DNA from 2 places in the Vibrio sp. 1402 genome. Region 1 is predicted to be linked to the other one. Evidence: predicted binding sites of a transcription regulator. Region 1 holds the regulator's gene; the other holds the start of a gene.

Region 1 (15,577 bases):
CTTCTGCATCGAACGAGCTGTCATCAAAGGCATCGATGTCACCTTCAATGATGTACAAGTCTTCTGGACAGTCGTCTAGCTCTACCAGTTTCTCTTCGATGCCTGACAAGTCAGAAACGACGATAGCGTGACGAGCCGGACCGTACATCGCACTGAAGTAAGGCGCGTCATCAATCGTGATGTCATCGTAGATCTCAGACAGCAATACACCGCCCAGCGTATCTGCCAAACCTTTCAGGCGAGGGTCATTTGAACCACCAGGAGAAGCAAGACGCTCAATCTCAGAGTCTAGCTGGCTACGGCGCTCAGCAAGCTTATCTTTAGCTAAAGACAGCTCCCTTTCTTGTTCAAGGACAACTTGCATGTGGTTCATTACCGCATGGCGATCCTCAAGCTGTTCACCGCTCTGCTCTCTCAGTTTCTCTAGCGCATCGTTCGCCGCAATCCAAGCTGGTGCTATTGCTTCAAGCTTACTGATTTCTGCCACCGCGTTTTGCTCTAGACGGCGCTGTTCACCACGCTGATCACGAACTTCTTCTTGAGCTATCTCTAGTGATTCGATTTGCGTCGCATGACGTTCACGTTCTTGTTCAAACGTAACCTCATCGGTTAGTTCAACGTGATATTGCTTTTTGTATTCAGCAACCAGTTCACGTGCTTGACGCTGCTGGTTAAGGCTGCGTTCGAGATCACGGTGTTGTGCTCGCCATTGTTGTTCGTTTTGTGCAATTTGTTGTGACTCACGCGCTTTCGCAATTGCAGTTTTCGCATGTTCAGACGCGTCTTTGCGCTCAACTTGACCAACGATGCTTTGTACCAGTTTAAGCGCGGTTTCAAACTGCTCTGCCGCTGCAGAAGACATGTCCAGTTTGTGCTTAACCGATAGCAACGCATTGGTGTGTTCTGATTCTTTGCTCTTAAGCTCAGAGACAAGCGCTTGAGCCGATTCCGCCGTTAGGCTGTCATCGCCAAGTAGCTGCTTCGCTTTCTCCAGCGCTTGAACTGCTTGTTGATATTGAAGGGCGCGAGTTTGCTGAACGTCAAGAGCTTGCTGGTAATCAGCAAGTTGCGTCTTAAGGCTATCCACCTCTTCTTCTGCAACGGTAGCTTGCTCTTCAGCCATCATCACGCGTTCTTGCGCTTCTTCCACTACCATCATTTGTTCTTCAAGACGCTCGCTCAGCTCTTCAAGATCTTCTTGGTAGCGTTCGATCTTCTCTTGCTGACGCAGCGCGTTTTGCACCAGTTGCAAGTGATCAGAAGCCGCTTGGTAGTCTTGCTCTAAAGAAGATTCTGATTCGATCAGCAGTTCCAGCTCTTCTTGAACGCGATTAAGCAGATTGTTTTGCTCAATCAAGGTCTCGCGAGAACCAAATAACTCTGAACGCAAAGACAATGTCTGTTCTAGTTTTTTACGACGCTCGTTAGCATGGCGCATATAGTCCGCTGCCACGTAGTTAGTCGACTCTGTGATCAAGTGTTTGAACAAGTCACGGTCTGCTTGCGTAGTTTTGATCGCTTCTAGCGTCATGCGGTTTTCACGCAGCGCCGATTCCATATCTTGGAACGCTTTCTTCACGCCGCCGTTTTGTGGCAGAAGGTAGTCACGTAGCGAACGGGTAATCGCACTTGAGATACCACCGTAAAGCGATGCTTCGATCAGGCGGTAGAATTTAGAACGGTCACCAGAGTTACGCAGTTTCTTCGGAATCACACCGAATTCAAACATTTGTGCGTGGTAATCCACGATAGAAGAGAAGGCTTTAAATTGAACGCCTTCAAATTCTGCGATTGATTCTTTTACTTCATTGATTTGACGTACACGAGCTTGAGTCGCAGATACGCTTTCAACCAAGATATCTGTTGGTTTCACATGGCTTGGAAGACCTTGGATAACAAACGGTTTGATATCTACTTTCTTATCACGACCTGCAACTTGCTGCAGTTTTACTGCGAACAATAGGCGTTGGTTACGTGAGTTAACCACGTCAAGCGCCGCATAACACGCGCCCGGCTGTAGCTTACCGTACAGACCTTTGTCGCGAGACGATTGGCTGCTGCCTGCTTCTGTCGTGTTACGGAAGTGCAGCAGCGTTTGGTCAGGAATCAATGCGGTGATGAACGCCGCCATTGTGGTTGATTTACCTGCACCGTTACCACCTGATAGCGTGGTGACCAGACCATCGATGTCAAACGTACGGGCAAAGAAGCCGTTCCAGTTGACCATGGTCAGCGATTGGTATTTACCGCGTTCAATCATGCTCATGCTTCACCCTCTTCTGTTGTTTCTTCTTGGGCTTGGTCGTCTTGATCTTCTTCAGACAATAAGCTGCCTTGGCTTGGCTCTTTGGTGTGCACTACTGCTTCACCATCACGGATCAGACGCAGCTGCGCTTCACGCATGTCATCGCCAATACGTACATCGGCACCAAAGCGGAATACCGCTTCACTGATGCTGAATTTACCGGTTTCACCGATGTTGATGATCATGCCTAGACGGCGTAGACGACGAAGTGACGTACGTACTTTTTCAAACAGCTTTTCTTTATCAAGGTCGGAACCAGTCGCACGGTTCGTCACTAGCTTCATCAGCTTGTTTTCATCTGCTAGAGCAAGCAGTTCGTCGTACAGCTCTTGGTTAGTGAAGATGCCTTCGTGCGCAAGACGCTCCGGGCTTAGGTAAAGGAAACACAATACCTTACCCACCAGCATATCCAGTTCAGAAAGAACACTACGGCCAATCAGAGACGTTGAACGTGGACGAAGGTAGAAGAAACCTTCTGGCGCTTTCACCAATTCGGTGTTGTAGCGTTGGTAGAAAGAAGAAAGCTCAAGTTCGAAATCCGACAACAACGCGTGGTTGTCTAGATCTTCACTTGAGATATGACGCCCTGCTCGAAGCATGCTGTCTAGCGCTGGGAACAGAGGGTTAGAAATTGCTTTTGCCAGATTCTCTGACATGTATTCATTAGTATCGGTCGATGACATTCGCTTGTACCTTTGCACCAAATTCGTTGATTGCTTTCCAGTCTGGCTGAACAGCTTGGTAGTCGGATTCTGAGTAACCCAGACGTACCGCCTGATCAACGACAATGCGAGCTAAATCAAAGTGATGAGTGTATGGGTGTTGTGCAAGGTAATCTCGCAGTACCACGCTCAAGTCGATTGGTGTGCCTTGATCTTTATGCGCTTTTAGCATGTCACCAATTCGCTCTGCCAACTCATCATTGACTTGTTGAAACTCTTCGTATTCTACTTCCATCGGAACTTGACCCGTTACCTCGTCATCACGCAGTACTAGGGCTTCATCACGAAGGTCAGAAAGCCTTTCCGCATCTGCATAAGTCAGATACCAAGGCGCATCGAAGTAATCTTTGACGGATTGACGCAGACGCGAGCTAAACGCACGGTTCTTATCCATATCAATAGCAGTACGGATAAACTTGTGTACGTGTCTGTCATAACCAATCCAGAGATCGATCGCTTGCTGGCCCCAGCTTGTGATTCGGTCCAGCTTCATTTGCAGACCAAACAAGGCTTCTTCGATGAACTCCAGCTCAGGGTCACCGTAAACAATTTCTTGAATATCTAGGATCTGAGTTTGCAGTTCATCACTGGCAGCTTGCAGCGTATCTTGAAGTTCACGCAACGTGCTCGACGTTTCTGACAGTAGCGCTTCACAGTTGTTGATCGCTTCACGCCAGTCTTTGTTAAGCAGATCAGCAATCTGTTGTTTAACAGACTGTTGCTGCTCATCCATCACACGTTGGTTAAGGTCGATTTGATCGAAGATCTCGCCTACAGAATATTTCAAAATTCCGTAAACGTTTTTCTTCCAGTGGCCCGGAGTGCCACCCTTTTGTGCAGCTTCAATCGCTTTTGCCATTTCATCCGCTACCATCGATAGCTGGATAGAAAGACGCAGTTTCGAGAACTCGCGATGACGCACGTAGTAGTCGGTAATTCCTATCGCTAATGGCGACAAGCGGTAAATGCTCGCTCCGTCAGTAATCTCACTGACAAAACGGCTCATAAGACGCTGCTTAACCATCTCGTTGATGGCATTGTTCGCACGGAAAGCCGAAGCTTCGCCGGTCTCATCAAAAAGTCGAGTGACGATGGCAAATGCGTCGTGCAATTCACCTTCACCCAATTCTTCATCGAACCTTTCATTACTTAGTACAGCGATGGCAATCAAAAATGCCAATCGCTCAGTGGTCAGGTTCAACGAGAAATCGTGCTGCTTAACCCAGCCAACCAACTCATCGATTGGTTGCTCTGCAGCATTGAGAGTCATCTCACTCATCGTTATTCCTGTTTATCGTTCTTCTTAGCCCACACGTGTATGTAGCGGCCTAATGAGAGGTATGGCTCTTGTCGACAAAGTTGTTTTTCTAGCGCCAACACATCTTCAAACTCGTAATCGCCCATGTATTGCATATTGCCTATGAAATCACTGAAGGAACGAATACCAGATTTGCCACAAATACTAAAACCAGAATCTTCTATCCATTGATAGACCTCTTCGGGTTTTAGGCCTTTCTGTGGCTGTAGTTTAAATCTTTTCCGGTGAGGCATGCCGTCTAAAATATGAGGAATGTTGCCACAAACCACATTTTTATAGACTAAACCGTGGTGGTTGTAGAACATGACTGATGCGATGCCTCCCGGTTTTACTTGCTCTAGAACTGTTTCAAGTGCGGCCTTAGGATCAACCAGCCACTCCATCACAGCGTGGAACATAACCAGATCGACCTGTACATCCATATGTTCACCGATGGATTGGACAGGCGAATGAATCAGGCGATACTGCTCAAGCAAACCGTTTTTTTCAATATCCTGCTTAGCCAACTGCAGCATTTCCGAAGATAGATCACATAAAGCGATTCGATGTCCGAGCTTAGCAAGCTTTTGCGACATTTGTGCCAAACCACCACCAGCGTCCAACACTTCTAGGGGTTGCTGGTCAGCATCTAATTCACTTAGAATCTGTAGAAAATCTTCCCACACAATGATTTGGCGGATCTCCCCTTTATCGGAGCCGTAAATATTTTTTGCAAATTTGTGGGCGATATCGTCGAAATTGCGGTCTTCTGTCACTTCTGCTGAGTTATCATAACGGATTGTGCCGCTATTCTGGCACAAGGAAAGCAGGAATAAAGAGGGATACCCTCATTTTTATTATCAATTGATGTTTTTTCGGACTATTTATGTATGTTTGAGCTGAAAAAAGTAGTGTCAGCCATGCTTATGCCCCTTCCGGCATTGCTGCTGATAGGCTTGTTGGGTCTTGCTCTCATTAGTTTTACTACAAAACGTAAAACTGGCTGCTTCGTTGTTCTATTCTCTTTTGTTGGCATTTTTCTTGTTGCCTTCCAACCTGTTTCAACCAAGCTTCTTATGCCGTTAGAGCGAGAGCATAAAGCCTTTTTGCCAGTTTCTGGCACCATCGACTACGTGATGGTTTTAGGGAATGGTCATGTTATCGATGACGAAATTCCACCCACCTCGCAGTTAAGCCGTGCAGCATTAATGCGCTTAACTGAGGGCATTCGTATTTTAAGAATGTATCCAGGCGCGAAATTAATCTTATCCGGCTATGCTGGCGGATCTGAAATTAGCCACGCGCGAATGATGGCGAACGTTGCCCTTGCGTTGGGAGTCGCGAAATCCGATATCATTTTATTAGAAGATGCGAAAGATACGTGGGAAGAGGCGCGTCAAGCGGCTGCATTCGTTCAACAAAAGGAGATTGTGTTAGTCACTTCTGCGAGTCACATGAGCCGTGCATTGTATGAGTTCAACGCAGCAGGCATTAAACCAATCCCAGCCCCGACCAACTTCTTAGCTATTAGCGAAATCAGTCAACCTTGGGATAAATACTCACCTAAAGCGCGTTACTTAGAACAAACAGAGCTTTATTGGCATGAGTACTTGGGCAGTATTTGGCAAAGGTTGCGTGATACTGTCGGCCAAACACCAATGGTTGAAGCAAACTAGTATTATCTTGAAGCCACAAAAAAGGAGAGCCGAAGCTCTCCTTTTTCTTTTTACGATTGAGTTATGTTCCAACTAGTCACCAGCAAACATATAGCCTTCGCCGTGTACCGTTACAAAAATCTGTGGGTTCTTAGGATCGAACTCCATTTTTGCGCGCATACGTCGAATAAGAACATCAATGGTGCGGTCATTCGGCGCATCCACTCGATGGCTGATCATGTTCAAAATACGCTCACGACTTAACACCTGGTTAGGGTAAGACGATAATGCCACCAAAAGTTCATACTCTGCTTTAGTTAGTTTTACTGGCTCACCGTTGCGGCTAAGTGCGCGACGTTGAATGTCGAATGTCCACTCCCCAAAGCGCACAATGTGCTCTTCACTGGTTTCATTCGCTTTCGAGCTGCCACTGCGCGCTGCTGAAATACGCCACAGCAAGTTTTTAACGCGAACTAACAGCTCTCTCAGTTCAAAAGGTTTTGTCACATAATCGTCAGCACCCATTTCTAGGCCTACGATTTTATCAATGCTATCCGTGCGTCCTGTTACTAATATGATACCAATATCCGATTGGCTACGTAACTCACGAGTAAGCATCAGGCCGTCTTCACCAGGCAGGTTAATATCCAGCATGATCAGGTCTACATCGCCCGCTTGCAAAACTTCACGCATTTCTGCGCCACTCTCTGCTTCGCTGACTTGGTAGCCCTCATTTTGGAAATATCCCGCAAGCTTACTACGAGTTACAACATCATCTTCTACGACTAATACGTGATAGCTCATTTACACCACTTTTCTGTCTTCTTATTATCCAAGACGTATTCTATTCATAACTAGTAACATTTCTAGTCATAGATACATTAAAACGCAAGATTTAGCGTTTTTATTGATTCAAAACAAGCTTGCCCATTGCTATTAATAAACGGTCATTTTTGACCATAAAACATAACAATTATAGTTACTGCTATTCATTTTAATTGATTACACTTAGGGGATATCCCTAATTGACTTTGTGATGCATGACTTGAAGCATCATTCAGGAGCCCAAAATGCAAGAAGTGAAAGCTTTTAATGAAAAACGCGCTGAAATTTACTGGTGGTTTTCGAGCTTGTTCGCAAAAGAACTAACAGAGAAAGAATTGGAAGCCTATCACAGTGTTGAAATTCGCAGTTTTCTCGCAGGTTTAGGTGAAAATGAGTCGCTGAAACCAGCTGTTGATAGCCTAGTTGATGCATTGAATCGGTTACAAGATCGTGAAGATGCACAACTAGAGCTTGCAGCTGACTTTTGTGAACTGTTTTTGAAGACAGAAAAATACGGCGCTCTTCCTTACGCATCCATGTACATTGGTGAATCAGGTTTACTGAATGACAAGCCAGCTGAGGAAATGGAAAAGTTGATGGCTGAATTTGGCGTTCAAGTAGACGAAAACCTAAAGGAACCTGCGGATCACTTAGCCGTTGAGCTCGACTTTCTCGGGAACATGATTATCCGCTCAAACGAGCTTGAACAAGAAAAACACATGGAAGAAGCCTTCGTTAAACAAAACGACTTTATCCAGCAACAATTGATGTCTTGGTTACCTCAGTTTTCAGACAAATGTAAAAAATTCGACGAATTTGGATTTTACTCGAGTGTCGCGAAACTATTAGTTGCATTTTGTAAACTAGACAGCGCCTACCTTCTTGGGGAATAATTGCCGCCTATTTTTAGGGAGCCTGCCTATCGGGCTTCCTGTATGCCTGAAAGTGACCAATTGTAAGTAACTTGGGTATAATATTCGTTTGCCTTAACTTAGCGCAAAGACGCTTGGTTATTTAGCAGTCAAAATGTGACTTCAAATACACAAATCTCTTGCTGAAAACATTGCTAGTCAGTCCACATAGGGCTAAAATGTGAGCGCAAACGATTAAATATGATTTATATGTAAACCGCTGAAATATAGCGGTTTTTGTGTTTTCTTAACAGGTTGATGGCAATTTCTCATCAGATAGAAAAAAGATAAAATTCATCGACCGATGCTGCTACGCACCCTTTTGTCGCACTTGGATCAACCGCTGCCGAGACACTTAGCGCCAATTTTAGATTGCTAGGTGTGAAACCATTAGAGCATCAGGTACATCCAATACGACATATTTCAGTAGCTCGATACAGGACACCATTTATGGCCACGATAAAAGACGTTGCTCGCTTAGCCGGCGTTTCCACTACGACAGTTTCGCACGTTATCAATAAAACGCGTTTCGTTGCAGAAGCAACGCAAGAAAAAGTAATGAAAGCCGTTGACGAGCTGAATTACGCGCCAAGTGCCGTTGCACGCAGCCTAAAATGCAACTCAACTCGTACGATTGGCATGTTAGTAACTCAATCAACTAACCTATTTTTCTCAGAAGTGATTGATGGCGTTGAGAGCTACTGTTACCGCCAAGGCTATACTCTGATTTTATGTAACACAGGCGGGATTTACGAAAAACAACGCGATTACATTCGTATGCTGGCTGAAAAGCGCGTTGATGGCATCCTAGTGATGTGTTCTGACTTAACCGAAGAACTAAAAGAGATGCTTGACCGTCATGCGGACATTCCTAAAGTGGTCATGGATTGGGGCCCAGAGAGCTCACAAGCAGACAAGATCATGGATAACTCAGAAGAAGGTGGCTACATTGCAACCAAACATCTGATTGACAATGGTCATACGGATATCGCTTGTCTAAGCGGTCATTTTGAAAAGCTTGCTTGCCAAGAGCGCATTGCAGGTTTCCGTCGCGCAATGAGCGAAGCGAACCTAGCTGTAAATGAAGACTGGATCCTTGAAGGTAACTTTGAATGTGATACGGCCGTATTAGTTGCAGATAAAATTACCGCAATGGACAAGCGCCCGACGGCGGTATTCTGTTTTAACGACACAATGGCTCTAGGCCTAATGAGCCGCTTGCAACAAAACGGGATCAAAATTCCTGAAGATATTTCAGTGATCGGCTACGACAACATCGAGCTTGCGGAATACTTCTCTCCACCGCTAACGACTATCCACCAACCTAAACGTCGTGTTGGTAAAAATGCATTCGAAATTCTACTTGAGCGTATCAAAGATAAAGAACACGAAAAACGAATTTTCGAGATGCAACCTGAGCTTGTAATTCGAAATACTGTGAAGAAAATGAACTAAATTTCACTGTATTTAACCGTGTTAAATAAGCGCTCTACAGGGGCGCTTATTTTTTTGGAAAAATTAAGCATTCTCTAATACTTCACACCACTCTAATAACAATTGACTAACGTTAACTCCCTGTTTTATATAAATGTAATATATATTAAGAACTCCTTTTCAAAGGCCAATTTGCACCTTTCCATATGCAAAATAGAGCATTCAATCTATCATTTTTATTGAACCGAAATCACACTTTTAACGCTAAACCGTGATGTTAATTCAATATAAGAAGTATGCTCATTGTGTCACGCACAGGGCAAACCATTCGAAAGAGTGGGACGCAAAGCCTCCGGCCTGAACCATATTACGATATGGAAGGTAGCGGGGTTACCGATGGCAAGTGTGTAAGCAATGACTTTACTCTGTAATGACATTGTTTTTACGCATGTTTGCTACTCTCTCGGACCTGACTTTTGGTGGCGTAATATTAATTACACCGAGATAACAAAACATGGATAAACCGATACTCAAAGACTCTATGAAGCTATTTGAGGCACTTGGTAATATCAAGTCGCGCTCAATGTTTGGTGGCTTCGGACTATTCGCTGATGAAACAATGTTTGCACTAGTGGTAAACAATCAGCTTCATATCAGAGCAGACCAAAAAACTTCATCTGACTTCGAGAAACAAGGGCTAAAGCCTTACGTTTATAAAAAACGTGGCTTTCCAGTCGTTACAAAGTACTACGCTATTTCCAGCGATTTATGGGAATCAAGCGAACGCTTAATCGAAGTAGCGAATCAATCATTGAAAAAGGCAAAGCTTGAGAAAGAACAGCAAGCAAGTACAAAGCCTAACCGTTTGAAAGATTTGCCTAACTTACGACTGGCTACCGAGCGCATGCTAAAAAAAGCCGGCATCGAATCCGTAGAGAAGCTTGAAGAGGAAGGTGCGCTTAACGCCTATAAAGCGATAAGAGATACGCACTCTGCAACCGTCAACATTGAGTTGCTATGGGCACTAGAAGGTGCTATCAACGGCACTCATTGGAGTGTGGTACCTCAAGCTCGCCGAGATGAGTTGATGAACGGCCTCCAATAAAAGTCGGCCTAAAAACTATCTTGTAAAACCGCAGTCTAATCTGCGGTTTTTTTGTGAAATTTTTTCGGTTTTCCTACTGTCTTATTACATATATCCCAAATTGGAATCAAAATTATGAATAAGAAACTGATATTAGGTCTCATCCTACTAGCGGCTATCGTCTTTTTAGGTATTAACTTTGGCCAGTATTTAACCTTAGAGAATGCAAAAGCCCAACAAGAAGCACTAACTACATACATCGATCAGAATTTTGTATTCTCGGCTGCGATTTACTTTTTTACCTACATTGCAATTACCGCTTTTTCTATCCCAGGAGCGGCAGTAGTCACCTTACTTGGTGCAGCCTTATTTGGTTTTTGGACAAGCTTGCTACTGGTTTCTTTCGCTAGCACTATGGGGGCAACACTGGCCTTCTTGAGCAGCCGATACTTATTGCGTGACTGGGTACAAAACAAATTCGGAAATAAACTCAACGCAATTAATCAAGGTGTCGAAAAAGACGGAGCTTTTTATCTATTTTCCTTGCGTCTAATCCCTGTATTCCCTTTCTTTCTAATCAACTTACTGATGGGCTTAACACCGATGTCTGTAGGTCGATTTTATCTCACTAGCCAAATAGGTATGCTGCCAGGCACAGCCGTATATCTGAATGCAGGTACTCAATTAGCAACAATTGAAAGCCTATCGGGCATTGTTTCACCCGCAGTATTAGCGTCTTTTGCGCTATTGGGACTATTTCCAATCATCACTAAATGGGTTATGAATAAAGTAAGGCCGACACCAAGTCAGCAAAACTCGTAATTGGTGAAGTGGGTATTTTGATGAAAATATTTATCGCTAAAAACCCAGCAGAAGCACACATTGTATGTGAGCTGCTTAAAGTGGAACAAATTTACTGTGAAGTTCGCGGAGAAGGTATTTTCGGCTTAAAAGGAGAACTGCCGTTTGGTGATGATACCGATCCTTATGTGTGGCTTTTTGACACGGCACAAAAGATGAAAGCTGAAGAAATAGTAAAAGCATATCGAAAACAATCCGATAGGCATGAGTATCAAGATTGGCAATGCCCAAAATGTCATGAAATAAACGAAGGGCAATTTGGTGCATGTTGGCAATGTGGATATCAACTAGGAGAGCTATAGCGGCTCTCCTATTCAGTGGATGCACTCAGTTTTAAGCACATACAGCTTGCTGTTTAATAAACTCGATGGAGTGTTGATTGAAGTCTTCTGGACGCTCTACATTGCATACATGACCACAATTCGGGATTTCTCGTAGAATGCTGAGCTTATGTGCTGCAACCATTTCTTTGACAGGTTTAATAAACATGTAATCCCTGTCGCCCATTAAGTAAAGAGTCGGAATGGGTAACTCTCGATCTTTAAAATATTTCATTAACGGATTTACATCAGCGGCAAGAATAAACCAACGTTTAAATTCTTTTTGGCAAAGCTTCTTGGCTTCGCGAATAAAAAGGTGGCGAGATTCTCGTTGGCTTCTTTGAGGCATAACAATATAAGCGAACAGTTTGTAGAGCCACATGTACGGCAGGATATGCTTACAAAAATTACCTAATTTCACCAATATCTGAGAACGAGTGTTAAGCCTTGTGACAGCACCGCCGAGCACCATCGAACGTACGCGCTCTGATGACAATTCAGCAAGGTTTCGAACAATAATAGTACCAAGCGACATACCGACAAAATGAGCGGATTGGATCTTTAAATGGTCCAATACTTTCAAAATATCTTGGGTAACCTCCGTAAAGGTATAACGGCTAGCAATGAGCTCTTTAAGTAACTGATTTGACTTTCCATGACCTCTTAAATCGATCAGCAATAAGTTAAAGTGTTGCTTGTAAGCTTTAATTTGCTTGAACCAGATAGAAGAGCTACCACCAGCACCGTGCACAAATACAACCCACTCATTACTAGTAGGGTGCAAATAAGTTTTATGAAAAAGTAGCGGCTGGGTCATATTCAGTATCAAAAAGATCGTGCTATTGAGTAAAAAGCCATCCTACCACACTCCCCTTACTCAAGATAATAAAGGCACCTCATTCGGCGCCTTTCGTTACAATTTTAAGTCAAACTAACGCTGAGTGGTAAAGCTGCAAATAAGATTCTGCGGCCTTTTGCCAGCAAAAGTCTTGTTGCATCGCGTGCAACTGTACTTTATTCACTTCAGGCTCGTTTTGAGCGTAGAGCAACAGTGCCCTTAGCATCGTTAACAACAATGCCTGCGGTATCGGTTCGAAAAAAACAAACCCCGTTGCTTCAGATGGGTTTACATCATAATCGCTAACGCTGTCCTTTAAGCCACCAACACCGCGTACTATCGGCAATGTACCGTAAGCCATACTATAGATTTGGTTTAAACCACATGGTTCAAACTCAGAAGGCATCAAGAAGAAATCAGAACCAGCTTCAACGATATGCGCAAGTTCATTGTCATACGCTTCTACAAAGGCAAATTTGCTAGAAAACTGCGCGGCAACCTCTCGTAGCTGAGCGGCAAGAACAGGGTCTCCGGTCCCAACGACAACTAGCTGAACATCGTGCTTCAAAAAATCGGCCAAAGCAGGCAACAAGTAATGAACGCCTTTCTGCTGGGTCAACCGACAAACCATACCGAACATAGCTACATTTTTTTCAGGCAAATTTAGTCGTTGTTGTAATGCTTTTTTACAAGCTTTCTTCCCTTGCGACATACTTTGCTGGTCGGCGCAGTAATTAACTGGCAAGTAAGTATCCGTTTCCGGGTTCCAAGCACTGTAATCACAACCGTTCAAAATACCAACTAAGTCCTGCGCGCGTTGCTGAAACTCCCAAGCCATTCCATGACTGCCAAGCTCTGTTTTGAGTTCCTCTGCGTACGTAGGGCTGACCGCGTTTATCTTATCTGCATTCATTACACCAGCTTTGAGCATCGTAATATGCGTTGCACTCACCGCAGCATCGGGAACGTTTCTACAATGAAACTCTGGCAAACACTGCACGTCTTCATAACTAAATACGCCTTTAAAGACCGCATTGTGAATTGAAATGACGCTTTTAGTATGAGCAAAAAACGGATCATTGCCATACCTGTGCTTGAGCAAAAATGGAACAAGACCTGTGTGCCAATCGTTCGCGTGTATGATATTAGGTTGAAAGGCGAGCTTGGGTAACATGTCGAGACATGCTGCACTAAAAAACGCAAAGCGCTCGCCGTTATCAGTATACGCTTGGTTGTTCTCCGCATACATTGATGGTCGATTGAAATACGGCGGACAATCAATCAGGTAAACAGGATTTTGACCTAACATGAGCCGCAAAACTCGATACTCCGTATGCGGCCATGATGTTAATTCTGTTTCTAATACAACTTCTGCGTCTGCGAGTTTATCAATACTGCTGTACGCAGGGATGGTAATTCTTACGTCTTGCTGTAGGTTTTGAAGGGCTTCCGGTAGTGCCTTGGCAACATCTGCCAAGCCACCACTTTTAATGAGGCCTTCAACCTCAGAAGCTACAAACAGAATAGATAAGTTGTTAGTAGCCAACTCGAGCTCCTTTCGGAATAACAACAATGCCCTCCTCAGACACGTGGAAGTGTTTTTTATCTTCTTGAAGATTCACACCAATCTGAGTACCAGGAGCAATATCGGCATCCTTGTCGACAATCACACGACGTAAAACACAGCCTTCGCCAATTTTTACGTCACCAAGAAGTATACATTCGCTGATATCGCAAGCAGAAGCAATATTACTGCGAAAACCAAGCACCGACTTTTCGATTCTTGAGCCTCTAACATAGCTGCCATTACACACTAAACTATCGATTATCTGCACACGACCATTATCAGAGTCGGTAAATGTCGCAGGTGGCAATGGTGGGTAGTAGGTGTGCAATGGCCATTTACGGTTGTACAGCGAAAATGGAGCATCTTTTTCTAGCAGATCCATATGCGCTTGCCAGTACGCATCAATAGTTCCGACATCACGCCAGTACACCTCTTCTTTTTCGCCACTGATTTTGTTGGTACTGAAGTCATACACGAACACATCACCTCTAGGGAACATCTTTGGAATGATGTCCTTTCCAAAATCATGTGATGAAGCTTCATTATCCGCATCTTCGACCAACTCTGAGAACAGTACCTGAGCTTCAAAAACATAGTTACCCATTGAAACTAAAGCGTAATCAGGGTCACCAGGAATCGACTTTGGATTTGCTGGTTTTTCTTCAAAGCCAATCATACGACCTTCACTATCCACTTCGATAACCCCAAATTGCGACGCCTCTTTTAGTGGCATGCGCAATGCAGATACCGTCAGAGAAGCCTGCTTTTCTGAGTGGAAGTTCAGCATTTGTTTGATATCCATCTTATAGATATGGTCAGAGCCAAAAATACAAACTTGCTCTGGTTCCTCTAATTCCATAAAACGCAGGTTTTGATAGATCGCGTCCGCCGTCCCTTCGTACCAACGTTTACCAGTACGCATTTGAGCGGGAATAGGATCGATAAAGCGGTCTGTAATGCCGTTGATGTTCCACCCCTTTTTTAAGTGATGGAATAAAGATTGAGATTTAAATTGGGTTAGGACGTAAATGCGCATCAGATCCGCATTAACAAAATTGTTTAGAGCAAAATCGATCAATCGATAACTACCACCAAACGGTACCGAAGGTTTACTGCGAGATTCCGTTAAAGGTCTCAAACGAGAGCCTTCACCACCAGCAAGAATCATTCCCAAAACACCAGCCATTTGTTGTTCTCCATATCGTTATAGCTTGGATTTGGTACTCGCTTGAATGAGTCATACTCGGGGAGTCAAGCGAATACATTTAGCAACCGTCTCTGAGTTTCTGTGAACTCTTACAACACGGATAAAAAAGCTACGGCACTTCCAGTATGCAACGTCCACTCTTTCCTTATTTTTTGACGCAAACAATGCACACAGTTGCACTAATTTTTGTAATAAATTATCTAAGCGGGTTCTAAATTACAATTTTTAATACGCCATTCTGTGTACCATACAGCTCTTGCGTACTCAAGACGATATCTAGATCACACATGGAAAAGCAAACGATTACATTGTGAAAACAATTTACGAACGGATTCACTACACCACCGATTTTTTAGCCCAATGTATAACAAATATGTGAATGCAAAATGAAAGTTACAACGAATATTTTTTACATAAAAAATACATCAGCGACTACGAAATATTGATGCTGGGATCTTCTCGCGTCAGCAAAACTCAGTCAAAGCAGCAAAGATCTATACGAACAACACAGTGGCCTTTACGCAAAAACAAAACGCAAAAAAGGCAGCGAT
Region 2 (15,577 bases), on a different contig from region 1:
ACTCAGCAAAAAACGCAATCGTTAACGGATCCTAAAAGCCCGTTCTTAGCAGAACCCGTTCACCTAGGCTACGATTTAAAGCGCCAAGAAAAACGCTTGAAAGTCCAATCTCAAGTTGAAATTTGCCGTTCTAAAGGACAGCTTCTTCATGGATTAAGCATTGATTTATCTAGCTCTGGCGCAAAGTTCAAAGTCCCTAGCGCATTTAAATATAACCTTGGGGAAATTATTCAGGTCACGTTTACTGAATTTGCCAGCAAATCTAACGTTGCAGGTATAGAGAAACCGCTTGCATACCGCATACTCGCGGTTGATGACTGTTACGAAAATGACTCAGTTCGATACCTCAGAACCATACGCTTAACTGACACCAATGTCGTCACCAGAGTGATAGATGAAGCGCTCAACAGTGCTGCTAAAAGGGCTCGTCACGACAATCAAGACAAGATTATTCGAGCTCGAACTCGCGGTTATGAGCACATCGCACTAAAGCACACCAGCAGCTTGCCTCTATTCTTTGATGGTAGTGACCTAAAATTAGCAATGTTAACGCCAAACAATCAAAAGCTTTGGCAATACTGGCACGATGAGAGAAACCAGCAAATGTTTGGTTCCTTATTCAACGAGCAACGCATCGCGTCACTCATTAAGCCTGGTGTGAAAGGAACAACCAATGTCCTTTATTCATTTACTCACGAGCACGAGAATCGAACCTATTTCTATTCGATGTTTCGCCCTGAAGCAACTCGCGAACAGCGCCAGCTATTTTGGCATTTAGGTGGCAAACGAGAGAGTTGGCGCGCCTTTAGAATTTCAATCTTTGAACTATCAGAGCAAGAACAGGAAGACCTAGCAGCATTCTCTCCAGAGTTGGCAGAAACGTCTCAATCACTGACTCATATTGGTATTTTGCAAGAAATTGCTGACGAAAAGTCAGGGCAGGATTACCTGCTAACTGAAAAGCCGCGCTTACCCGCTAATACGTTAAACGCGTTTCGCCATCCGAGAAGAGTTATTGGCAATCCAAAGGGCATTTATTTTGATGCAAAGTCTCGTCGTAAAGAGCCTCGTTATCGTTTTAAAACACCTTTAGAGTTGTACTCAGGACAAACTAAAACAGGCGGCTGTACTGTTGACCTTTCCAAACGAGGACTCGGAATTAGGCTAAGTGAGCCCACGATGTTACGTTCTGGGCAAGAGGTAAGAATCAACTTTCGAGAATTACAACTCTACGATAAAAAATTGCCGTTAATGTCGGTGCCATACCGAGTAATTCGTGTAAGCCCAGATGGTTGTAGCGTGCAGTTAGTTATTGATGAAAGCAGCCAAACCATGAAGGTAATCGCTTTTTTCAACAGCATTATCGAGCACAATCAAGACAAGCTAATCGCGCAAAAAGAGACGCTACCAAGTAATGCTCTACTTGAAAGGCTGCACTGCATGTTGCTCTCGCGTACGCTGAGCACGCCCATTTTTATCAGTAAGAGTACGTCATCTTCAATAAAAACCCCCGTTATCGGGGTGAACTTGCCGCTACCTAAACACATTGAACTTTTTGCCCGTCTTGGGCATGACCAACTGTTGTCACTTGAACCTATCTTTAAAGGCCGGACAAGCACATTAATCGCAGAGCCAATAAAACGTGTAGAAGGTGCTCAAGCCAGACATCAGGATATCTACATAAGCGCCGTAAAAGTAGGTAATAAAATTACAGGCATTGAGTCAAAGCTTCATCAAGAGTTCAACAGCGTAAAAGAGCGGATTCAATTTATAAAGAAAGCGCGAATGATGGGTGACTTTTACGTGATTCGCCTTTCTACTGCGCCAATTTTCGATCCGATGACATCATTACTGCAACAAGATTTAAGTGACTTAACCCAATTTGGCGTACATCAAGCGAGCAAGTTAGAAAAAGAGTTAACAGCGCTCGTTGGTTACAGTGAATTTGAAGACATTACTGAAGAGGTTGTAATTAGATTGGAGTTAACCGAGTAAATTCAAAGTCATACCAAATTGAAAAAAACACCGCCTTTCTGGCGGTGTTTTTGAATGGATGGTTAAGGTTTAGCTTTCCAGCTGACCTTTTGCTGCTTCACCAATGCGCCAGATAAAATACAGAGCACACCGCCCAACCCTGCAAAGCGAATCGCTGATTGCGCTTGAGCTTCCACTTTTGGTTTTGCGTGATACGCAATCCCTAATCCTGCCACCGACATCATCACAAGATCATTAGCGCCATCACCGACAGCAACCGTGTTGTGCTGCTCAATTTCATATTCATCCGCCAGTTCCACTAGAATGTCAGACTTCATCTGCGCCGTTACCACATCGCCAAGTACTTTACCCGTGAGTTTGCCGTCAATAATTTCTAATTGATTGGAGCGAGCAAAGTCTAAGTCGACTTTATCTTTGATGTAATCAGAGAAGTAAGTAAAACCACCGGAGGCAATCGCTGTTTTCCAGCCCAAGGCTTTCAACGTCGCAATTAGCGCTTCAAAGTCCGGCATGAATGGTAACTGGGAACGAACTTGTTCAAGAATTGATTCATCGGCACCTTTGAGCTTACCAACTCGCTGACGTAAACTTTGCTCAAAATCCAGCTCACCTTGCATGGCACGTTCAGTGACTTCAGCGACCTCATCCCCTACTCCTGCCAGTTTCGCGATTTCATCAATACACTCTATCTGGATCGCCGTTGAATCCATATCAAATACAATCAACCCTTGGGTTGATAGATCGGGCACTTCATTAAGCGAGGCGTAATCTAGGTTGAGACTTTGTAAGATCGTTTCATGTTGAGGAGTCAACTCTCCGGCCATCAGGGCTACTTCATATTGGCCAACTTTCCACGTTTCTAGTATTGGGTTGTAAAAGCCGGTGAAGAAATCAATGTCTTCGAAGTGACTTGGCGAAAGGTACTCAGCAAATACGATCCAGTTTGCTTTTGCTTTATCTAATTGGGAGGCAAATCGAGTCTCGGGTAATCGTTTTAAAAGTGTCGTATGTTTTCTGATAGGCAAGCTTTTTGACGCGTCCATGTATATAATCCCTTATGACTTTGCTAAAACGTTACCTCAACAAACTAAAAAGGCAAGTCTTTGTTTTATTTTAAATGGATGAGTAAAGAGCATGAGTGAATCTTTGTTCTCAGTAAGGAATGCCCTAAGAATTCTGGCACTAATCCTACTGTGTGTGATGTTGTTTATCACAATAAAAAACAGTGTTGTGATCAGTAAGGGTAATGAGAAAATTCAAGCACAACAGCTTGAAACGCTCACCAAAGTTTTGATTTCACAGGCGTCTCTTTCTGCCAGTGAGATGATTTTAACTAAAGATCAAGAACGATTACTTCAGCTAACAAACCAGCTAGCACAAGACCGTTTAGTGTTTGATGCAACAATCTACGATGCACAGGGTGTACGTTTAGCGTCTAGTGAAGAGGCATTATCGGTACGCGAAGTTCTTGGCCTGGATACGCCTTTGGCAACAGCTTCCATTGGTCGCCAGCAGTTGGTTGAACCAGTTTTTGCAGATGGTGCGCTTATCGGTTTTGTTCGCGTGACCTTTGAGACGGGCCGGGTGACGGCTATTTCTGACCACCACTATCGCAAGAGCGATCGTTATATGTACATGATGGTCTTAATGAGCTTTGTCTGTGGTATGTTGTTCATCTTGATTTTACGTCGACAACCGATACGTCGTAAAAAAGCGCCAAACCTGCTGCTAACCAAGTAACTAGGTAGCGCTAACAACTCATATAAAAACAGCCCGCAATGTGTGGGCTGTTTTTTTAGCTCTTGAGAGCGAAAAATAGAATGACTCTTCGTCGCTTACTCTTCGTCACCAAGCAATACTGAATCTAGTGCGATTAGCATCATGTCGTTGAATGTCGTTTGACGCTCGTCAGATGTAGTCTGTTCGCCAGTCTTGATATGATCAGAAACCGTACAGATTGTCAGAGCTTTTGCACCGTATTCTGCCGCAACACCGTAAATACCAGCCGCTTCCATTTCAACACCAACAATGCCGTACTTGTCCATTACATCGAACATTTCTGGATCTGGCGTGTAGAAAAGCTCTGCTGAGAATAGGTTACCAACTTTAACGTCAATACCGCGAGCTTTTGCAGCGTCTTCTGCCGCACGAACCATGTTGTAGTCTGCGATTGCCGCGAAGTCATGACCTTTAAAGCGGATACGGTTCACTTTAGAGTCAGTACATGCACCCATGCCGATCACAACATCACGCACTTTGATGTCTTCATTCACTGCGCCACAGCTGCCAACACGGATGATTTTCTTCACGCCGAAGTCTTTGATTAGTTCAGTCGCGTAAATCGAGCATGATGGGATACCCATACCGTGGCCCATTACCGAGATCTTACGGCCTTTGTATGTGCCTGTGTAACCAAACATATTACGAACGTCACACACTTGAACGACATCTTCGAGGAAAGTCTCTGCGATGTATTTTGCACGTAGTGGATCGCCAGGCATCAGTACGACGTCTGCAAATGCACCCATTTCAGCATTGATATGTGGAGTTGCCATTTTCTTTTCCTTAACCTTTCTCTAGCGCTCCGCGCTTAAGGCGATATAAGCCAGAGTATTCTCATTTCCGACAAGCAGCATTTACATACTGCAAACATAAAACTAGGAGCAATCAAGCTCCTAGTTTTCAAAAACCTAACTAATTATAGGAAGTTCTTACCGTAATCCATTGGAGAAGTACCGAAGTAACTTGCCAATGTTTGACCGATATCTGCGAATGTTTCGCGGCGGCCAAGAGAACCAGCTGGTACTTTTTGACCATAAACCAATACTGGGATGTGCTCACGAGTATGGTCAGTGCCTGGCCATGTTGGGTCACAACCGTGGTCAGCCGTTAGGATAAGCACATCGTCTTCTTTCATCATCTCTAGCACTTCATTGATGCGACCATCGAAGTACTCAAGTGCCGCTGCGTAACCCGCTACGTCACGACGGTGACCGTAAGCTGAGTCGAAGTCTACAAAGTTAGTGAATACGATCGTGTTGTCGCCCGCTTCTTTGATTTGCTCTAGCGTTGCTTCGAACAATGCAGGGATACCTGTCGCTTTCACTTTCTTAGTGATGCCGCAGTTTGCGTAGATATCAGCAATCTTACCAATAGAAACCACGTTGCCTTGCTTCTCTTCAACAAGTTTCTGTAGAACCGTTGCTGATGGTGGCTCAACAGAAAGATCACGACGATTACCTGTACGCTCAAATTGACCTTTACCAGCACCAACAAATGGACGCGCGATAACACGACCAATGTTGTAATCTTCTAGCTCTTCACGTGCGATTTGGCAAAGCTCTAGTAGACGGTCTAGACCGAAAGTCTCTTCGTGACATGCGATTTGGAATACAGAGTCCGCAGAGGTGTAGAAGATTGGTTTGCCAGTCTTCATGTGCTCTTCACCAAGATCGTCAAGAACTTGAGTACCAGATGCGTGGCAGTTACCTAGGAAACCGTCAAGACCTGCACGCTCAAGAATGCGGTCAGTCAGTTCTTTCGGGAAGCTGTTTGCTTTGTCAGTGAAGTAACCCCAGTCAAACAGAACAGGAACACCTGCGATTTCCCAGTGACCAGACGGCGTGTCTTTACCTGAAGAAAGCTCTGCTGCATGACCGTATGCACCAATGATTTCAGCGTCTGCGTCTAGTCCAGGTGCGAAGCGACCTGTCGATTCTTTATGCGCCATTGCCAAACCAAGTTTCGATAGATTTGGAAGGCGAAGTGCACCTTGGCGATTGTCGTTATCTGCTAAGCCTTTTTCACATTGGTCAGCGATGTGACCTAGTGTGTCTGAACCTACATCACCAAATTCTTTAGCGTCGGCAGTTGCACCGATACCGAATGAGTCTAGTACTAAAATAAATGCTCTTTTCATTGCTCGTTCCTTAGGCCCACTCGGCTTTTTATTATGGTTGAGTAGGCCTTGTGTAATTGCTTGTTCTATTAGATATCTTCTGCACGAATTTGGCGGTAAACCTCTGGAGTTGGTGTGTATTCACCACCTACTTTGATTGCACTGCGCAGTGCTTTTGCCGCTTCTTCCCATTGCTCTTCAGTGCGAGCGTGGATGACCGCAAGAGGTTTATCACTGTCTGCGACCTCACCTAGGCGGATGAACTCGTCGAAACCAACTGCGTAGTCGATTTCATCAGTAGCAACACGACGACCACCACCCATAGCAACCACAGCCATGCCGATAGCACGTGTATCCATTGCAGAGACAATGCCCGTTTCTGTTGCGTAAACTGGCTTGATGATTTCTGCTTTTTCTAAGTAGTTGTTGTAGTTTTCTACGAAGTCCGCAGGGCCGCCTAAGCCAGCAACCATCTTGCCGAAGCACTCAGCCGCTTTGCCGTTATCCAGCACTTCCATCAGTTTTGCGCGTGCGTCTTCTGTGTTCTCAGCAAGCTTGCCAAGTACTAACATTTCAGCACATGAAGCCATGGTCACTTCAAGTAGACGAGGGTTACGGTATTCACCTGTTAAGAAACGAACCGCTTCACGAACTTCTACTGCGTTACCCGCTGAAGACGCCAATACTTGGTTCATGTCCGTAAGAATTGCCGTAGTCTTAGTGCCAGCACCGTTTGCTACCGCAACGATTGATTTTGCTAGCTCTTCAGACGCTTCGTAAGTTGGCATAAATGCACCTGAACCCACTTTTACGTCCATCACTAGCGATTCCAGACCCGCCGCCAGTTTCTTAGAAAGGATCGACGCCGTAATCAGGGAGATATTGTCTACCGTTGCGGTAATATCACGAGTAGCGTAAACACGCTTATCCGCAGGAGCAAGGTCACCAGTTTGACCGATGATCGCCACACCAGCGTCTTTGGTTACTTGACCAAAAACATCGTTGCTCGGCGTAATGTTGTAACCAGGGATAGATTCAAGTTTATCCAGCGTACCGCCTGTATGACCAAGACCGCGGCCAGAGATCATAGGTACGAAACCGCCACACGCTGCCACCATTGGGCCAAGCATTAAAGAAGTTACGTCACCCACACCACCGGTTGAGTGTTTGTCGACAATTGGACCACCGAAGTTCATGTGGCTCCAGTCGATAACCATGCCCGAATCACGCATTGCACACGTTAAGGCGATGCGCTCATCCATGGTCATTTCATTAAAGAAAATCGTCATAGCAAACGCCGCAATCTGACCTTCAGATACCGTGTTGTTCGCTACGCCTTGAATAAAGAAGTTGATTTCGTCTGCGGTAAGTACTTCACCGTCACGTTTTTTACGAATGATTTCTTGTGGTAAATACATTAGTGCCTCCCAAGCTCTTTTGAGCCATGGTTGTAGTAGGATAGAAGAGGTTTGGTAGCACCCGTTTAGGTGCTACCGTTCAGACGTATTATTGGAATTAGTACGCTGTTGGATCAGCGACGTCGTCCGATACTTCTAATGTATTTAGTAGGTTGGTTAGCAGGCTAGACGCACCAAAACGGTAGTGACGAGCATCAACCCAGTTGTCACCTAGGATTTCGTCAGCCATTGCTAGGTATGCTGCTGCGTCTTCAGCAGTGCGCACACCACCTGCTGGTTTGAAACCAACAGTTTCTGCAACACCCATGTCGCGAATAACTTCAAGCATCATGCGAGCGTATTCTGGTGTTGCGTTTACTGGCACTTTACCAGTTGAAGTTTTAATGAAGTCAGCACCTGCTTCAATACAGATTTGAGATGCTTTCTTGATTAGTGCTTCTTCTTTTAGTTCACCTGTTTCGATGATCACTTTAAGAAGAATGTCACCACAAGCTTCTTTACATTGCTTAACTAGTTCGAAGCCTACTTTCTCATCACCCGCCATTAGCGCGCGGTAAGGAAAAACTACGTCAACTTCGTCTGCACCGTAAGCAACCGCCGCTTTTGTTTCAGCAACTGCGATTTCAATGTCGTCGTTACCATGTGGGAAGTTCGTTACTGTTGCAATACGAACCTCTGGCGTACCTTGCTCACGAAGTGTCTTCTTAGCAATAGGAATAAAGCGAGGGTAAATACAAATTGCAGCTGTGTTGCCTACTGCTGTTTTCGCGTCATGACATAGTGAGATCACTTTTGCATCAGTGTCATCGTCATTCAACGTAGTTAGGTCCATAAGTTTAATTGCACGTAGCGCTGCTGCTTTTAAATCGCTCATTTCTATCTCCGATCAATATTCAAAAAATTCACTACTCAGCCTTACATCACGTCTTTAACTATAATCAACAAGTCGAGACAATGTGAGTAAATGGCTAAACAGTCTATTAATGAACGGACTTGGTTCCCTGAAGACTCGGCATATACAGCGAAAATTTATCATATGCCAATTGCTATCCTTGTCACCGCACAGTACCAGTTTGGCCTATGGCACAACAATCTATGATTGCGGTGTCTTTAATATCACATCACAAAGCAAAACGCCTATTAGATCTGATATTGCAGGGCAATTCATTTGCCCATCGATTATGTAATATTCATTACGTGATTAAGAATCAAGCTTAACCACTATCCTGTGATTAATACATTATAGAGTTTCACCGCAAAACTGTAGCACCAAATAGAGCGCAAACGGTTTGTATCTCAAAATTTCCTAGCCCCTATTCCATTGACTGCGTAATACCTCGACTAAGGCAAACACCCGATGAAATTTTGGAGCCCGAAAAACGAAAAATGCCCCGCAGCAATCTCTTGCTACAGGGCATGATGTAAAACGGCGTCTATATATTAAGAACCGATTCTAATTATAGTGCTGCAAGGCTTAAGCAGAAGCCTGCAATTGTCGCTGCCATAAGGTTAGACAACGTACCTGCAAGAACTGCTTTAACACCCATGCGAGCGATGTCACTACGACGGTTTGGTGCAAGGCTACCTAGACCACCAAGTAGAATCGCGATAGAAGAAAGGTTCGCGAAACCACATAGTGCGAATGAGATGATAGCTGTTGTCTTCTCAGACATTACTTCACCAGTTGCCGCGATTACTTGAGCGTTTTCACCTAGATATGGTGTGAAGTTCAAGTAAGCAACGAATTCGTTCACTACGATTTTCTGACCGATGAATGAACCAGCTGTTACAGCTTCTGCCCATGGAACACCGATTAGGAATGCTAGTGGAGAGAACGCGTAACCTAGGATTAGCTCTAGTGTTAGTTCTGGCATGCCGAACCAACCACCGATGCCACCTAGCATACCGTTGATTAGCGCGATTAGACCAACGAATGCGATTAGCATTGCACCTACGTTAAGCGCAAGTTGTAGACCAGAAGCCGCACCGCCCGCAGCTGCGTCGATTACGTTAACTGGTTTGTCGTCACCGCCGTCCATCGCTTCTTCGATACTTTCGTGAGGCTGGTCAGTCTCTGGGTGAAGGATTTTAGCGAACAGTAGACCACCTGGTGCTGCCATGAATGATGCCGCAACTAGGTACTCTAGTGGAACACCCATAGATGCGTAACCTGCTAGTACACCACCAGCAACAGAAGCTAGACCACCACACATTACCGCGAATAGCTCTGATTGAGTCATTTTTGGAACGAATGGGCGAACAACTAGAGGTGCCTCAGTTTGACCTACGAAAATGTTAGCTGCAGCTGACATTGATTCCGCACGAGAAGTGCCTAGCGCTTTTTGTAGTGCGCCACCAAGAATCTTGATAACCCATTGCATAACGCCAATGTAGTAAAGAACTGAAATCAGTGCAGAGAAGAAGATCAGTGTAGGAAGAACACGGAATGCGAAGATGAAACCGCCGCCGCCGAATACTTCGAACATCTTGTCAGAAACAAGACCACCGAACAGGAATGATGAACCATCGTTACCGTAGTTGATAACGTTAGAAACACCTGAAGAGAAACCGTTTAGTAGATCACGGCCCCAAGGTACATACAGAACAAATGCACCTAATGCGAATTGGATAGCGAATGCGCCACCCACAGTTCTAAAGTTGATAGCTTTTCGGTTGTTAGAAAATGCCACTGCAATCGCAAGAAGCACTACCATACCGATTAGGCTCATAAACAGGCTCATAGTTTATGACTTCCTTATAAGTTATTTATTGGCGTGTTACAAAATGGAGCTATAAAGCGGGGGCAATTATACTCATGCAGAATCAATTAAAGTAATGCCAGCCTCACACTTTCCTATAAGATTCATGATTGATTCAACCAGCTTTGTGAGTTAATTCACAATAAGCAGGAAAACGTTTTCGATTTCAAACCACATCTTTAGATTTTATTCACATATCGAGAAAGCAAAATTGCTATTTTTCCACAGTTGAGAGGCAATCGATTGCTTTCGGCCGTTATGCAACTCTACGAGCTCATTAAAGACGTGAATGAGTTTGGCTGGGTGATTTGACTCCCCTTGATATCCAAGTATAGGCATATCTGGTGCGTCTGTTTCGATTACTAGGTTTTCGAGTGGTAATTTTTGAATTGCGTCGCGTGTTTTCTTGGCTCTTGGGTAGGTAATCGTTCCTCCTACACCGATAAAAAAACCTAATTTGACCCACTCCATGGCTTGCTGATAACTCCCAGAAAAAGCGTGTAGCACACCACCTCTAGGGAGATTCGCCGCTTTCACCATTTGAATGAGGCGATTGTGCGCTTTTCGGCTATGTAAAATAACTGGGAGTTCGAAGCGTCTAGCCAGCTCAAATTGAACTTCAAGTATCTTTTCTTGCAACTGTGGATCAACATCAATGGCAAAATCTAAACCACACTCTCCTATTGCCACGCACTGCTGCCCTTTTTGATTTAGATAGCCTTCTAGCTCTGTAAGGTGCTGCTCAACGTTATCTTCAAGAAAATACGGATGAAAGCCGAGAGCATAATACAAATTGGCATGTTGCTCTGCCAAAGTTTGAATACGAGCCCAATTTTGCGGACCGACGGAAGGAATCAAAATTCTTGCGACGCCTTGCGTTTGAGCAAGCTCAAGTTGATGCGCAAAGTCATCTTGAAACACATCAAAATCAAAGTGGCAGTGCGTATCAAAGAGCTTCATCTTGACGCTTTTTATCTGTATCTGCGGGCAGAAAATCAGAGGATGGTTGGGCTTCACTCTTCTCTTTAGTTTGATGGGCAGGGTCTTTTCGATATGGGACGCAACTGCGTTTCTGGTCGGGGGTTAACCCCATTTCTTTACACCAATTGTCGTAACGCTTTAGCCCACGTTTAAACCAGTTCATATCTTATCCTTATATAAAAACGCCCTTGGCTAAGTTTATAGCCAAGGGCGTTTTAAAATCTAGTTTGCGTTAAGGCTTACCCTAACCGCACAAATTAGTGCTCGCGCGTCGCACGGAAATCAACGTCAGGGAAACGCTCTTTCGCTAAGTTTAAGTTAACCATTGTTGGAGCGATATACGTTAGGTTATCACCCCCATCCAATGCTAAGTTCGCTTGATTCTTGCGTTGGAACTCATCCAGTTTCTTCGCATCACCACACTCAACCCAACGCGCAGTTGCAACGTTAATGCCTTCATAAATCGCTTCAACGTTATACTCAGACTTCAAACGAGCCACAACAACATCAAACTGAAGTACACCAACGGCACCAACGATCAGATCGTTGTTCTGTAGAGGACGGAATACCTGTACCGCACCTTCTTCTGATAGCTGAACCAAACCTTTGAGAAGCTGCTTCTGCTTTAGTGGATCTTTCAGGCGAATACGACGGAATAGTTCCGGAGCGAAGTTCGGAATACCAGAGAACTTCAGTGATTCACCTTGCGTAAAGGTATCACCAATCTGAATAGTGCCGTGGTTGTGTAGACCAATGATGTCTCCGGCGTAAGCGTGTTCTGCACGTGCACGGTCACCAGCCATAAAGGTTACTGCATCAGAGATACTCACTTGCTTGCCAAGACGAACGTGGTTCATCTTCATACCTTGCGTGTAAGTGCCAGATACAATACGCATGAATGCGATACGGTCGCGGTGTTTTGGGTCCATGTTCGCTTGGATCTTAAATACGAAACCAGAGAACTTCTCTTCAGTCGCTTCAACTTCACGTTCAACCGCTTGACGAGTTTTCGGCGCTGGAGCCCATTCAGTTAGACCGTCTAGCATATGATCCACACCAAAGTTACCTAATGCAGTACCGAAGTAAACTGGCGTAAGATCACCTGTTAGGAACATTTCCAAATCAAACTCAGGGCAAGCACCCATAACAAGCTCAAGCTCTTCTCGAACACTTTCCGCAAGGCCTGCACCAACTTTTTCATCAAGCTCTGGGTTATCGAGACCTTTGATGATTCGAACTTCTTGAATCTCATGACCGTGACCTGATTCGTATAAAATCGTTTCATCACGGTGAATGTGGTACACACCTTTAAATTCTTTACCACAGCCGATTGGCCATGTAATTGGCGCACACATCATGCCCAACTCGTTTTCTACCTCGTCCAATACTTCCATTGGATCACGAACGTCACGGTCAAGTTTGTTCATGAAGGTTACGATTGGCGTGTCACGCAGACGCGTTACTTCCATCAGCTTACGTGTACGATCCTCGACACCTTTCGCCGCATCGATAACCATCAAACACGAGTCTACTGCCGTTAACGTACGGTATGTATCTTCCGAGAAGTCTTCGTGTCCAGGCGTATCAAGTAGGTTTACCAGACAGTCATTGTAAGGGAACTGCATTACAGAAGTGGTTACCGAGATACCACGTTCTTTTTCCATTTCCATCCAGTCTGATTTTGCGTGCTGTGCGTTACCACGACCTTTAACCGTACCTGCTTTTTGGATCGCGTTTCCGAATAAAAGGACTTTTTCAGTAATGGTGGTTTTACCCGCATCCGGGTGAGAAATAATAGCGAACGTTCTGCGCTTAGACACTTCGCCTAAAAAAAGGGGATTTGACATTAGTTAATCTTCTAAATTACTTTCATGCTCACAAAATAGGCAAGCATATCTACTATTCGATATTGTGCGGTATTCTCGCTTATTATCGCTGTGCTAGCAAACTGGAAAGACATGAACTGAATTTACTCGGCTCACCAGCCTTTACCTGCAACTAACAAGGGAAAGCCAGCGCCACACAAAGAGATGTAAAAATTCAAAAAATTGTTATTACATATTCAAAAGCCTCGAATCCGGATACGCATTTAAAGCATAAGTGTTGATGAGGTAATTAGTAACGGCCTAAAACTAACTCAAAAATAAGTAACTCATGATAATGGCGTCTTCCTTACCATTTCCCGATTTAGCTGGGTAATAGTTGTAACGACGGTCCACTTCATTAAAACCTGCTTGCTCATAAATATGGATAGCTGGGTGATTACTTTCACGCACTTCTAACCAAGCACTCTCTGCTTTGGCTTGTTCACAGTATTCAATAAACGCGTCCAGCAATTTTTGCCCTAGCCCTCTGCCCTGTTGAGAAGGCGCTACTGCAATATTTAATAGTGTCACTTCTCCAACAATATTCTGTCCATAGAAGTAACCAACCACTTGAGAGCCTTCCAGCATCACATGATGGCAAGCACCGCGACTGGATAAGTCACGAACCAAAGATTCGGCCCAAGGGTGAGAATGTGCTTGCTGCTCGATTTGCCAAACTTGGTCGAGGTGCTCTGCACGCATCGGCGTAATTTCAATTGTCACGCATTAGCTCCGTTAAGAGTACGAACAGATTTGTTGCCACAATGCGCGGCGCTGTTCGTTATTACCATCAATATCTTGTAATAGTGGCGAGACCAGGTGCTTTGCCTTGATGCTTTGATCAGCCTCACAGCCTGCAAACCACACCCACTCTAGCTGATGTTCACCCAGCATGGATAAGCGCTCAGGCTCTAGGTGTAGCGCATCATCAAGCGTGAGCTTAATGCTTTTTAATACGCGCTCAAACATCAATGCCGTCTCGTTTTCTGGACATATTGGCGATACCAATAGGAGTTTACATGAACTTTGCAAATCCAATAATGGCGATTGATAGCCTTCCAGTCTTTCAGGGTGTACCAGCTCCCATGTGCTGATCCCCATTTCACGTAAATACTGTTTCTCGTTAATTGACATTTTCCGTCACCTATTTGAACGAGGGCAATCCTATCAAATTATCGCGATTATACCTAAAGGACTTCAAGGAACACCTGAACACAATGAGATGGTTTGGATATTCCTGAACATAGCGTTTTGCCAACGGCCACACATTGGGTATGACATATGAGGTACATTATGAAATTCTTAAATACGCTACTACTTTGCACACTGGTAGCCGCCACCAGCGTGAGTGTTTTTGCTAATAACAGCGATGAGTGGGAGCTGATTGCAACGAAAACCGTTAACTTTCATACAGAAACAGATACCGTGACACCAAATAGCCTATTCCGAAACCGAAGCTTCAGTAAAATAAAACTAAAATGTGTGCAAGGAACGGTAGACATTAATGGTTTAAAAGTCGTCATGACAGATGGTAGTGAGAAAAAGCTTTCCTCTATGGGCGTACTAACAAGCGGATTGTCGACTCGTGCCTGGAGCCTTCCAGGTACAAAAGAAGCCAAGCTAAAACGGATTGAAATGACTTACAGTAGCTGGGGAAGCACAAAACTTAGCCTGCTAGGGGTAAGTAAAAAAGCGAAAATAGAGGTCTGGGGCAAAAAGAAAAGTAACCAGTCATCCTAACCTCCCTATCTCAGTTTTCAGTGAATAAGAAAGAAGCCCACTTAGTCGTGGGCTTCTTTCATTTACAGTTCAGAGAACTCTGGCGCATAGTCTATGCGTCCGGAGCGTCCAGCACATTGACCTTCGACCAACTCTGCGACTCGAAATGCACCTTTAGGGACATCCCAAGCACATTCAAAGCCCATCTCGTCGCATGATTGAAAACCCTGGCGCGCGTAATAATCAGGATCGCCCAACACCACACACACTGGGTAGCCAAAATCACGCAGTGAATCAAAACCTTCTTTGATCAACTCTGCAGCGATGCCTTGGCGACGGTAATCTTCATGAACAGCTAATGGCGCTAGCCCTTGCCATGACAAATCTTCACCATTTAAGGTCACAGGGCTAAATAAAGCATGGCCTATCACCTCTCCCTCATCTGTACACGCGACTAAGGAAAGCGTGAATTTGCTGTTTTCGCGCAAACGCATCACAAGCTCAGCTTCAGCTTCCGTCGGGAAGGCGTGTTTCAATAAGCGGTCAATGGTAAGAATGTCCGCTGGGGCTTCAGTTCGAATAAGCATTCGCTACTCCGGTTGGTTGTGCAGGCGCTTGAACTCCTTTCTGAACAAAATCAGCCAATTGATTCAAAGCGACTTGCATTGCTTTCGGTAACTGCTCTAAGTCGACACTGTCCATTAAGTTTTTCACTTCTAAGCCAAGCTCAGTATCACCTTCAATTGAAAGGCGACGTTGGAAGAACAGTGTGTCAGGGTCTTCTTTACGACCAGCAATCAGTACTAGGTCGTTTAGATTACCACTAAAACTCACATCTTCCTGAACTGGTTTTTCAGCTACCACCAATTTTTCGTCTTGATAGCTGATGTACCATGCTAAGTTCAAGTCTTTAATCGCAACTTTTAACCACTTGTCTTCAAG

Evidence for each region. The regulator PurR, encoded in region 1, represses purine synthesis genes. The targets are predictions, from matches to a motif close to TNANGNAAACGTTTNCNTNA.
Region 2: the regulator PurR is predicted to act here: its motif matches at 10,217-10,236, upstream of R7044_RS13770 (NupC/NupG family nucleoside CNT transporter).

Annotation. Positions count from the first base shown of each region.
Region 1 is NZ_JAWOWE010000002.1:89,692-105,268, reverse strand. It holds gene mukB (chromosome partition protein MukB) at 1-2,260, opposite strand, end outside; gene mukE (chromosome partition protein MukE) at 2,263-2,988, opposite strand; gene mukF (chromosome partition protein MukF) at 2,969-4,306, opposite strand; gene cmoM (tRNA uridine 5-oxyacetic acid(34) methyltransferase CmoM) at 4,309-5,100, opposite strand; gene elyC (envelope biogenesis factor ElyC) at 5,215-6,000, shown strand; gene torR (two-component system response regulator TorR) at 6,073-6,783, opposite strand; gene torD (molecular chaperone TorD) at 7,050-7,697, shown strand; gene purR (HTH-type transcriptional repressor PurR) at 8,166-9,170, shown strand; cyclic di-GMP riboswitch class I at 9,458-9,547, shown strand; gene R7044_RS03885 (TfoX/Sxy family DNA transformation protein) at 9,664-10,254, shown strand; gene R7044_RS03880 (TVP38/TMEM64 family protein) at 10,369-11,055, shown strand; gene R7044_RS03875 (DUF2007 domain-containing protein) at 11,076-11,396, shown strand; gene R7044_RS03870 (alpha/beta fold hydrolase) at 11,428-12,231, opposite strand; gene glgA (glycogen synthase GlgA) at 12,341-13,798, opposite strand; gene glgC (glucose-1-phosphate adenylyltransferase) at 13,788-15,005, opposite strand.
Region 2 is NZ_JAWOWE010000006.1:204,062-219,638, reverse strand. It holds gene R7044_RS13810 (PilZ domain-containing protein) at 1-1,995, shown strand, start outside; gene serB (phosphoserine phosphatase) at 2,058-3,038, opposite strand; gene R7044_RS13800 (YtjB family periplasmic protein) at 3,130-3,735, shown strand; gene deoD (purine-nucleoside phosphorylase) at 3,831-4,550, opposite strand; gene R7044_RS13790 (phosphopentomutase) at 4,694-5,914, opposite strand; gene deoA (thymidine phosphorylase) at 5,983-7,311, opposite strand; gene deoC (deoxyribose-phosphate aldolase) at 7,409-8,185, opposite strand; gene R7044_RS13775 (hypothetical protein) at 8,276-8,410, shown strand; gene R7044_RS13770 (NupC/NupG family nucleoside CNT transporter) at 8,769-10,052, opposite strand; gene R7044_RS13765 (TatD family hydrolase) at 10,257-11,030, opposite strand; gene R7044_RS13760 (DUF5363 family protein) at 11,017-11,214, opposite strand; gene prfC (peptide chain release factor 3) at 11,309-12,898, opposite strand; gene rimI (ribosomal protein S18-alanine N-acetyltransferase) at 13,184-13,639, opposite strand; gene R7044_RS13745 (DNA polymerase III subunit psi) at 13,652-14,050, opposite strand; gene R7044_RS13740 (hypothetical protein) at 14,210-14,656, shown strand; gene R7044_RS13735 (GNAT family N-acetyltransferase) at 14,719-15,222, opposite strand; gene R7044_RS13730 (ubiquinone anaerobic biosynthesis accessory factor UbiT) at 15,206-15,577, opposite strand, start outside.